DNA from 2 places in the Erwinia sp. L03-1 genome. Region 1 is predicted to be linked to the other one. Evidence: predicted binding sites of a transcription regulator. Region 1 holds the regulator's gene; the other holds the start of a gene.
What was found. The regulator LexA, encoded in region 1, represses DNA repair genes until DNA is damaged. The targets are predictions, from matches to a motif close to TNCTGTATGTACATACAGNA.
Positions count from the first base shown of each region.

Region 1 (5,674 bases):
GGTAATAGGTCATCAGCACCGCCTGCTCGCGCGGCAGGATGATGATCTCGCCAATATTATCCTGCTCGATTTCAAACTTGTTCATGCCCAGCGCATGATCAAGCAGCGCCTCCGGGGTCATATCCGGCACCGTGGCATCGGGTGAGTAGGGCACGTTGCGCAGTAGCTGTACGTAGCACTCGAGCTGTGCAATCAGCTGTTCGCGCGTCATCGAGCGCTGGCGCGAGGCCAGCAGGGCGGTGACGCAGAGGTTCATGGCGTTAGCCGCCCCGGCGTTGTTTATACGCATCATCACCTGCGAGGCGATGTCGTTAACTGCGGAGGTGAGCCAGGCGGGACGCTGCGCTTCGATAGGATCGATGGCGTCGCGCCATTCCGGGACGCGCTGATTCAGATAAGTGACCAGCGGCAGCGGCTCGCCAAAGTTGACGTAGCCCTGACCCAGGTTGCGCAGCTTGCGTAACCCGCGCACCATCTGTAAAAAGCCCTCTTTCTCTTTGGTCGCGCCACGCAGTTCCTTCGCATAGGTGCCCACCTCCATAACGTGTTCATAGCCGATATAGATCGGCACCAGCGTGATTGGACGGTTGCCGCCGCGCAGCATGGCCTGAATGGTCATCGACAGCGTGCCGGTTTTCGGATCAAGCAGGCGACCGGTGCGCGAACGTCCGCCCTCAACAAAATACTCGACCGAGTAGCCGCGGGTGAACAGCTCGCCCAGATACTCGCGGAATACCGTGGAGTAGAGTTTGTTGCCTTTAAAGGTACGGCGGATAAAGAACGCGCCAAGGCGGCGGAATATCGGCCCGGCAGGCCAGAAGTTCAGATTGATCCCGGCAGCAATGTGCGGCGGCACCAGCCCCTGATGATAGAGCACGTAGGAGAGCAGCAGATAATCCATATGGCTGCGATGGCAGGGAACATAGACTATCTCGTGTCCATCCTGCGCCAGCTGGCGTACGCGCTCGCCGCCGTTAACGTTAATACCCTGATAAAGCTTGCTCCACGTCCAGCCCATAATGCGGTCGGTCAGGCGTATGGCTTCATAAGAGAAGTCGGCGGCAATCTCCTCCATCAGCTCAACGGCATTCTGCTGAGCCTTTTCAAAGGGGATTTTTTTGCTGCGCGCTTCGTCCTCTACTGCTTTAGCAATCGCCCTGGACTGCAGGAGCCTGTTGAACAGGTCCTGGCGAACGGGCAGGCGCGGTCCAACGGCGGCCAGGCGCTGGCGGGCAAAATGCATGCGCGCCACGCGAGCCAGCTTCTGAGCAATGGTTTTATCGGTGCCGTGCTCCGTTGCCATGCGCCGCAGGGAGAGCATCGGCGAAAAGCGCACGAAGCTGTCACGGCCCAGCCACAGTACGGCGAAGAACTTTTGAATGCCGTTAAGCACGCGAAGATGGGGCTGACTCTCGCCCTGAACCTCACGGCCAGGGGCGCGGCCAAACATCACCGATACCGGGACCATCTGCACGTCCAGCAGCGGGTTGCTGCGGTGCAGATCCAGATATTCGTGAAACAGCTTTACCGATTCAATATTCGGCACAAAATAGGGGAATACGCGCGGACCGTCATGAATAAAGACATGGCGGGGCAGCACTGTCCCATCGATTTCCAGCGGATCTAAGGGATCGGGGAGATCCTGTTTGCGACACTGTTCACGTAGCGCGAGCAGATCGGCCTTTGAATCGTAAGGCAGCACATACATAATAGGGCGCGACGTATCAAGCCCCAGTTCAGCGACCGGCTCGGCGGGGATCGCCTTACTCTTTAGCAAGAATTTAACCGGTAAATTCAATAGGTTATAATATAAATTACGCCAACCTGACATAGACAACATGAAGCCTCTTGTTAGCAAAGCGCGGCAAGCATACCAGAAAGCGCCAGTGAGATCTGTGGTGTTGCAAAATGTGCGCCACCCAGACATTGACGTTAAACAGTTCAAAGGGTTCCCTCATTATGACAAATAACGTCACCGGATTGACCAGAATTATCAAGGCCGCAGGTTATTCGTGGCAGGGACTGCGTGCGGCATGGCAAAACGAGGCGGCTTTTCGTCAGGAAGCCATTGTGGCGCTTGTCGCCATCGTGCTGGCCTGCTGGCTGGACGTGACGCCGATAACCCGGGTGCTGCTGATCGGTTCGGTGGTGCTGGTGGTCGTGGTTGAACTGCTTAACAGCGCCATAGAAGCGATAGTGGACCGCATCGGCAGTGAGCGGCACCCGCTGGCAGGCCGCGCAAAGGATATGGGTTCAGCGGCAGTGCTGCTGACTATTCTCATGGCGATGACCACCTGGCTGATGTTGTTAGTGCCACATATGCGATAGACGTTCCAGAATCAGACAAACTGCTGTTTTTTGTCCATCTTTAGGTTTTCATTGCGCAAATACCTGTATATACTCACAGTCGACTGTATAAACAACCAGGGGGCGGGATGAAAGCACTAACGGTAAGACAGCAACAGGTTTATGACCTGATACGCGCCCATATTAACCAGACCGGCATGCCGCCAACGCGGGCAGAAATTGCCGCACAGCTTGGCTTCCGCTCCCCAAATGCGGCGGAAGAACATCTCAAGGCACTGGCACGTAAAGGCGTAATTGAGATTGTGTCCGGTGCCTCGCGCGGCATTCGACTGATGATGGAAGACGAAGAAGGCCTGCCGCTGATTGGCCGCGTCGCCGCCGGTGAGCCGCTGCTGGCCCAGGAACATATCGAAGGCCACTACAAGGTTGACCCAGGTTTGTTTAAACCCAGCGCCGACTTCCTGCTGCGCGTGAGTGGCATGTCGATGAAAGATATTGGCATTATGGATGGCGATCTTCTGGCGGTGCACAAAACCCAGGAAGTGCGTAACGGCCAGGTTGTGGTTGCACGTATTGATGATGAAGTTACCGTCAAACGGCTGAAAAAGCAGGGCAACACGGTCCATCTTCTGCCTGAAAACAGCGATTTCGAGCCGATCGTCGTCGATCTTCGCCAGCAGACCCTGTCGATTGAAGGTCTTGCCGTGGGTGTGATCCGTAACGGTAACTGGGTTTGATAACCGTTTTATCCGTTCTAACTGACTGTTAACTGACGCGCCGCTTCGCCAGCGCGTCAGTTTATCGTTGGCTACCACTCAGCAGACGATGTGTATGACAGTGACTTGCGCAGACACCCGTCGCGCAGTGGGTACCGATGCGATTTCTAAACGCTGCTGACAAAAGCCTCTGGCGGCTTGCGCTGCCGATGATCCTCTCAAATATTACCGTGCCGCTGCTGGGGCTGGTCGATACCGCTGTCATTGGCCACCTCGATAAGCCTGTCTATCTTGCGGGCGTTGCGATCGGCACCACCATCACCAGCTTCCTGTTTATGCTGCTGCTTTTTCTGCGCATGAGCACCACCGGACTGACCGCTCAGGCTTTCGGTGCCGGGTGACAAAGCTGCGCTTGCACGCGCGCTTATGCAGCCTCTCTGCATTGCGCTGGCGGGCGGACTGGCTTTTATCGCCCTGCAATCCCCTCTTACGCATCTGGCGCTGACGCTGGTCGGCGGCGATCCTGACGTGCAGTACCAGGCATCACTGTTTATGCATATCCGCTGGCTCAGCGCGCCTGCCACGCTGGCGAATCTTGTGCTGCTGATATGGCACGCGGCATGCCGTCAGGCGGGATGGGTCGCGCTGTTTTTCTCACTGCTCTATGCCTTTGCCGGGCCTTATATTGTCGCACTGCTTACCTCGATCCCTGCTTTACAGCAGCAGGCGGATCGCTACCTGATTTGGCAGGTCCTTCTGCCGGTATGCGGCGTCTGGTGTTACCTGCTGGATGGCATGTTTATCGGTGCAACCCGCGCCGCAGAGATGCGTAACAGCATGGCACTGGCGGCGCTGGGTTATGGCCTGACCCTGATTACCGTTCCGGTGCTGGGGAATCACGGTCTGTGGCTGGCGGTCACGGTTTTTCTGCTGTTAAGAGGGCTAACGCAGGGCGCGATATGGCGGCGGCACCAGCGCAACGGAACGTGGTTTTTGCCTTCGGGTCAGTGAAATGTATCTTGCATCGCCTGGTTAATCATTGATAAAAAACAGTTTTTTATCCACCCGGGCAGGAATAGTCTTAATCTGCCGCTTATTATCGTGTCGTTCCGTGCAATCCCCTCATCTTCTACTACAATTATCGTTAGGTTAAGCAGTTCAGCAGCGTTTTATATTGCTGCCAGGCGTTATGCTTAGACGATTGTACTAAATCTCTTACACCTAAAGCTCTTTACACTCAAAGTCAGGAGACACAAGATGAATAAAGATGAAGCCGGCGGTAACTGGAAACAGTTGAAGGGTAAAGTGAAAGAAAAATGGGGCAAGCTGACCGATGACGACATGACGGTCGTAGAAGGTAAACGCGATCAGCTGGTCGGTAAAATTCAGGAGCGCTATGGCTACGCAAAAGACCAGGCTGAGAAAGAAGTCAGCGACTGGGAAAGCCACAATAATCACCGCTTCTGATAAGTAAGTTCTTTTCTCTGACAGCATTAAAGCGTTTCAGGAAGATACTCCTACCCAGGCACATGGACCGTGCCGCTTAAACTCCGCATCCCCTTTTCAACCTTTACCCACACCACACCTGAGCGGCAATCATCCAAACCCTGTCCCAGGCAGTTATCATACGATCCAGGCTGAGTGGTTATCCTGTACACACCAACCTGAGCAACGATCTGCGATCTTTACCTCTTTATTGTCCTGAATGTATCTCCTGGGGGCGTTTCTCGCATTCCGGTTAGCGTCCGCGCTTTTTACCGGCATTTTGGGTGTGATCGTGGTGGCAATTGTCCTGATGGGTACAGGCCTCAACCTCGCTACAGTCCCGACATAATCCATGCGTTTCGATGATGCTATGGGACAGGGTAAAGCCTGAGTTAAGGGCCAGCGTATTCAGGATATTTTCAACCCCTTCCGCGTGCTTCTCGGCGACAGACCCGCAGCGATCGCAGATCAGCATGGCAGAGGTGTGGGAAGGTTGCTCAAAATGATGGCAGACAACGTAGCTGTTGGTAGACTCAACGCGATGAACAAATCCCTGTTCCAGCAGAAAATCCAGCGCGCGATAGACGGTAGGGGGCTTAGCCTGGGGTTCCGTGGTGCGCAGCAGATCAAGCAAATCGTAGGCGCTAATGGCCCCGTGGTGTCCGCTCATCAGCCGCAGCACTTCCAGACGCTGAGGCGTCAGTCTTACATTACGCTGCTGACAAAGTGATTCCGCTTGTGACAGGATTTTTTCAGCACTGCTAGTGGTCATTTTTCTTCCCCCTCACGCCAGATCGAATTGTTATGTTATCACGCCCGCCACAAAACGCCGAATCCCCTCGCGCACCTCTTTTGTGAATTAACCGTCAGGGGTAAGCTGCTGAAAAAATTCCAGAAATGATTGGTATTTGACTAAAGGGGCTATCATTAAGCTCTCTTAATCTGTCAGAGCATTTAGAGATATGACGTAAAAGGTCTATAAAACATCTTTTATGTAATTTGCAGCCACAAACGTTACTGACTACCTTGAGATAAGGAATAGCGGCATTTTAAGCGTAAAGGATTGAGATACCGGGCTAAACGATTAGTGTGATAACAGATAAATAAATCGGCAATGAGCTGATAAGCCCACGCATTGTTATTTACTTCACGGCAATGAATAGCTG
Region 1 is NZ_CM178762.1:4,314,472-4,320,145, reverse strand. It holds gene plsB (glycerol-3-phosphate 1-O-acyltransferase PlsB) at 1-1,831, opposite strand, end outside; gene AC4PCC_RS19815 (diacylglycerol kinase) at 1,960-2,328, shown strand; gene lexA (transcriptional repressor LexA) at 2,436-3,044, shown strand; partial or broken gene AC4PCC_RS19805 (MATE family efflux transporter) at 3,182-4,034, shown strand; gene AC4PCC_RS19800 (CsbD family protein) at 4,281-4,490, shown strand; gene zur (zinc uptake transcriptional repressor Zur) at 4,762-5,280, opposite strand.

Region 2 (5,674 bases), 1.7 Mb from region 1:
GGTTTTGTCTGCGCATAACCCACAACCCTCGCTGCTGCACGGTGATCTCTGGCCCGCCAACTGTGCCGCCAGCGACCAGGGACCCTGTATTTTCGATCCCGCCTGCTACTGGGGTGACAGAGAGTGCGATCTGGCCATGCTGGCCTGGCATCCCGAACTTCCTGCGGAGATCCTGGCGGGCTACCAGTCGGTCTGGCCTCTGCCGGAAGATTTCGGCAAACGGCAGCCGGTCTATCAGCTCTACTACTTGCTTAACCGGGCCAATGTTTTTGGCGGTCACTGGCTGGCTGAAGCACAGCGAGCGATCGGCAACCTTTTGGATGAGGATGCGGGAGAGGAGCAACGCGCTTGAATGGCCTCCGCCAGGGGGGCGGCATAGCATGCTGCATGGGTATAAAGTGACACGCGTGAACGGCCTGATGTCTGGCATCAGGCCGTTTGATCAATAAATAAAGCCCAGCAGCTTTAAGACAAAATAGCCTGCGACGGCAATGGCAATCGGCAGGATGTACAGGGGGAAAATCTGCAGGAAAATCGTATGCCGTGGAACCACGATTTTCTCTTCCAGCTGCTGCCGCGTACGCCCTTCCGTGTCCCGGGCATTTTCCAGAATCAGCTGATCCTCGATCCCTTCCCGCAGATGGCGCGTCTGACGCCACATTCTTGCACCCGACGCCTGTAAAGCGAGACCGACAAAAATCAGCACATATATCACCCAGAAGGAGACGTTGCTGCCGTGATTGAAATCAGGCACGGGCGAATTTTCCCAAAATGACTTCAAAAAACCGGTATTGAAACGGATCATGTCGATCATGACGTGCGAGAAGTCCTGCATTACGGCATTAATCCCTTCGCGCTTCTCACGGCTTTGTTCTAAAAAACCCATCAGCGAAATAAGCGTGGAAATCAACGCCGGAATGAATACGATCCAGCCAGCAATGCGCTTAAGTACGGCAACTCTGCCAGCCTGTTGATAAGTCATGCTTTCTCCTGTCCTTTTGTGCCAGGGGTGTAAGTTTACCTTCAGGCAGCAAATGTGCCTGAAAAAAGTCGGCTTGTCCCTAATATTGACGAAAATAAGGCGATTTCACCCGCGAAAGCTTCATGCTACTGTGGGGGTAATCGGTCAAATGGAGTGATAAAATGCCTTATTTTCGTCCTGTACTTGCGGCAATTTTCGATATGGATGGGCTGCTAATTGACTCTGAGCCGCTGTGGGATCGCGCGGAAAGGGATATTTTTTCCTCACTGGGCGTCGACCTGTCGCGCCGCAACGAGCTGCCGGATACGGTAGGGTTGCGTATCGATCAGGTGGTGAGGATGTGGTATGAAACGCTACCCTGGCAGGGGCCGGATCAGCTGGAGGTCACACGCAGAATTATCGTGCGGGCGCAGGCGCTGATTGAGGAGACGCGCCCGCTGCTTCCCGGCGTAGAATCCGCGATAAAGCTTTGTAAGGCTGAAGGACTGAAAATTGGCCTGGCGTCAGCTTCGCCTCTGCATATGCTGGAACGCGTGCTGCACATTTTCAACCTGCGCGACTATTTCGACGTGGTTGCCTCGGCAGAAACGCTGCCGTGGAGCAAGCCCCATCCGCAGGTTTATCTCAACGCTGCGGAAGGCCTGGGGGTGGATCCGCTTAACTGCGTTACCCTGGAGGACTCGTTGAACGGCGTCATCGCGACCAAAGCCGCCCGCATGCGCTCCGTGGTGGTACCTGCTGCTGAACAGGCCGCGGACCCGCGCTGGGCGCTGGCTGACGTCAGGCTCTCATCGTTGAGTCAGCTCAGTGCGGCACATCTCCACGGTACCGCCTGAAGGAAAACTGATCCTTTTACCCTCTATTTATCTTTCGTTACAGCGTCACATATTTATTCTACTGTACATATCACCTATACTGGATGGATTGACAGCTATCCAGCCAGGTGTTTTCCATGACGGCCGAAGGCCATCTTATATTTGCGCTTGCCAGCGCTATTTTTTCCAAACGCGCCGAACTCACGCCGGTACTGGCTAACGGTGACTGGTGGCATATTATTCCGGCAACGCTGCTAACCAGCCTGCTGCCGGATATCGACCACCCTCAATCCGTGCTGGGCCGTCGTTTTCGCTGGCTTTCACATCCTATTGCCCGCGCCTTCGGTCATCGTGGATTTACCCACAGCCTGCTGGCGGTGATCGGAGGTATTGCGCTCTTTAACCTGAAAGTTCCGCAGCACTGGGTGGTGCCTGCCGATGCTTTTCAGGGCCTGGTACTGGGCTACCTGAGTCATATCATCGCCGATATGCTCACGCCCGCTGGCGTGCCACTGCTCTGGCCCTGTCGCTGGCGCTTCAGGCTGCCGCTGCTTGCCAGTCAGAAAGGTAACCAGATGGAGCGAATTTTCTGCCTGGCGCTGGTCGGCATCGCCATATGGTTCTCTCCCGGCCTGCCCCCCTTTGGTGCAGACGGATGGCCAGCGCAGATGGTCAGCACGGTACAAAGTAACATTAATCGGCTAATTGATAGCCATGGTGCGCAATAACCCGTCATAAAACAACGATTGGTTATAACCCATTCCATTTGGATATATAGACACCCCGGATCAGCTGCTACCATGCACTCCAGGGCGCATTTGCGTGCGCAATAAAAAATAACGGTAATAGCGCGGTGCCTGATATAGCGCACTGCTTCATTGGAGATCTGGGGATGAACCTTCCATTAATCGCTAACCTTGCGGCATTTGTCGCCCTGTTAGTTATACTGGCTAAAAGTGGTAGCACCCGCTGGAGCCTGTCAAAAAAGGTCCTGCTGGGCCTGGTGACCGGTGTGCTGTTCGGCCTGGTCCTGCATACTATTTATGGCGCCGACAGCGCGACGCTAAAAGAGTCCATTAGCTGGTTTAATCTCGTCGGTAACGGCTACGTTCAGCTGTTGCAGATGATCGTTATGCCGCTGGTCTTCGCCTCAATACTCAGCGCCGTGGCCCGGCTGCATAATGCCTCCTCGCTGGGGAAAATTAGCGTATTAACGATTGGCGTACTGCTGTTTACCACCGCTATCTCTGCGCTGGTCGGCGTGTTCGTCACCTGGCTGTTCAAGCTGGATGCCAGCGGGCTGGTCCAGGGCGTGCAGGAAACCGCTCGCCTTGCCGCGCTAAAAAGTAACTACGTCGGCAAAGTTGCCGATCTCTCCACGCCGCAGCTGCTGCTCTCGTTTGTGCCAAAAAACCCCTTTGCCGACCTGACCGGGGCCAGCCCGACCTCGATTATCAGCGTGGTGATTTTTGCCGCCTTCCTGGGTGTCGCAGCCCTGCATCTGCTGCGGGATGACAGGCCGAAAGGCGAACGCGTGCTGGCTGCCATTGATGTTTTACAGGCCTGGGTCATGAAGCTGGTTCGCCTGATCATGAAGCTGACGCCGTTCGGCGTCATGGCCCTGATGACGAAGGTGGTGGCCAGCTCAAACGTGAGCGATATCGTTAAGCTCGGCAGCTTTGTCGTGGCGTCCTATCTGGGACTGGCAATCATGTTCGCCGTCCATGCCCTGCTGCTCACCGTTAATGGCGTTAATGCTAAGCGTTTCTTTAAAAAAGTCTGGCCGGTCATCACCTTTGCCTTTACCAGCCGTTCCAGCGCCGCAACCATTCCGCTGAGCGTTGAGGCCCAAACGCGTCGCCTGGGTATTCCGGAGTCTATCGCCAGCTTTTCCGCCTCATTTGGTGCGACCATAGGTCAGAACGGCTGCGCGGGGCTTTATCCCACCATGCTGGCGGTGATGGTTGCGCCGACGGTGGGCATCAACCCATTCGACCCGATGTGGATTGCGACCCTGGTTGGCATCGTAACCCTCAGTTCAGCGGGCGTAGCAGGCGTTGGCGGCGGTGCGACCTTCGCCGCGCTGATTGTGCTGCCCACGATGGGCCTGCCGGTGACGCTGGTCGCGCTGTTGATCTCTATTGAACCGCTCATTGATATGGGCCGCACCGCCCTGAATGTGAACGGCTCGATGACGGCCGGCATGCTGACCAGCCAGTGGCTGAAGCAGACCGATAAAGCGCTGCTCCACGCCGATGCAGAGCGTGACTTCGAGCTGGCGGAACGCTAACAGCCTGCTCCGTTTGCAGCCCACAGAACGCGAATATCCTCTTCGTTTGGGGCTCTCAGAACGCCAGCAGTCTCCCTGTTACGCACTCTCAAAACGCGAATAATCTCTCAGGGCTGGCTTCCGCCAGCCCTTTTTTTATCCCCGCCCCGCTTCCCCCCGCCGATTTTTACCGCGCTATGCGCGTTTTATCATCCTTTGTCATCTTTTAAACACGATTTTAAACACTTAACCCTGCTGTTTTAAGGCGTATCTCACTCACTGTTCTATAGTTACTGGAGTCTGAAATGACAACAACAGGAGTAAGTGAGAATGTCGAAAGAAACAGATAATAAGGAACTCAGCCACAACGCCCCGTCTACCGGGCCTGATTCAGCTAAACCCGGCATGGATTCGCTGGCGCCCGCAGATGGGTCGCATAAACCCTCGGCGGAGCCTACGCCACCCGGGAAGGAGCCAACGGCTCCCGGAAGCCTGAAAGCCCCGAATACGCATAATGCCAAGCTTGATGCGCTGGAGTCCTTCCGCAAAGGGGGTGAAAATTTCCCGCTGACGACCAATCAGGGCACGCGTATTGCCGACGACCAGAATTCACTGCGCGCGGGCACTCGCGGTCCCACCCTGCTTGAAGACTTTATCCTGCGCGAAAAAATTACCCACTTTGACCACGAACGCATTCCTGAGCGTATCGTGCATGCCCGCGGTTCTGCGGCACACGGCTACTTCCAGCCGTATCGTGATATGAGCGATATCACCAAAGCGGACTTCCTGCGCGATCCGGGTAAGCAGACGCCGGTATTCGTGCGCTTTTCAACCGTTCAGGGCGGTGCAGGTTCGGCGGATACCGTACGTGATATTCGCGGCTGGTCGACCAAGTTTTACACCGACGAGGGCGTATTTGACCTGGTGGGCAATAACACCCCGGTGTTTTTTATCCAGGATGCTCACAAATTCCCCGATTTTGTCCACGCGGTGAAACCCGAACCTCATAATGAAATCCCTCAGGGACAGAGCGCGCACGATACCTTCTGGGACTATGTGTCGCTCCAGCCGGAAACGCTGCACAATGTCCTCTGGGCGATGTCCGACCGCGGTATCCCGCGCAGCTACCGCACGATGGAAGGCTTCGGTATTCACACTTTCCGCTTTATCAATGCCGAAGGTAAAGCCACCTTCGTCCGCTTCCACTGGAAGCCGGTTGCCGGTAAAGCCTCTTTGCTGTGGGACGAAGCGCAAAAACTCACCGGGCGCGATCCCGATTTCCACCGTCGCGATCTGTGGGAAGCCATTGAGGCTGGCGACTATCCTGAATATGAGCTGGGCGTACAGCTGATTGCCGAGGAGGATGAGTTCAAATTTGACTTTGACCTGCTGGATGCGACCAAGCTTATTCCCGAAGAGCTGGTGCCGGTTGAACTCATCGGTAAGATGGTTCTCAACCGTAACCCGGATAACTTCTTCGCTGAAACCGAGCAGGTTGCTTTCCATCCAGGGCACATCGTCCCGGGCATGGATTTCTCCAACGATCCGCTATTGCAGGGTCGCCTGTTCTCCTATACGGATACTCAGATCAGCCGCCTGGGTGGACCT
Region 2 is NZ_CM178762.1:2,585,334-2,591,007, forward strand. It holds gene AC4PCC_RS11925 (fructosamine kinase family protein) at 1-352, shown strand, start outside; gene AC4PCC_RS11930 (YniB family protein) at 443-982, opposite strand; gene hxpB (hexitol phosphatase HxpB) at 1,144-1,818, shown strand; gene AC4PCC_RS11940 (metal-dependent hydrolase) at 1,935-2,525, shown strand; gene AC4PCC_RS11945 (L-cystine transporter) at 2,690-4,087, shown strand; gene katE (catalase HPII) at 4,397-5,674, shown strand, end outside.
Region 2: a site for LexA is predicted at 1,896-1,915, ahead of AC4PCC_RS11940 (metal-dependent hydrolase). Genes of this name have one in related genera too.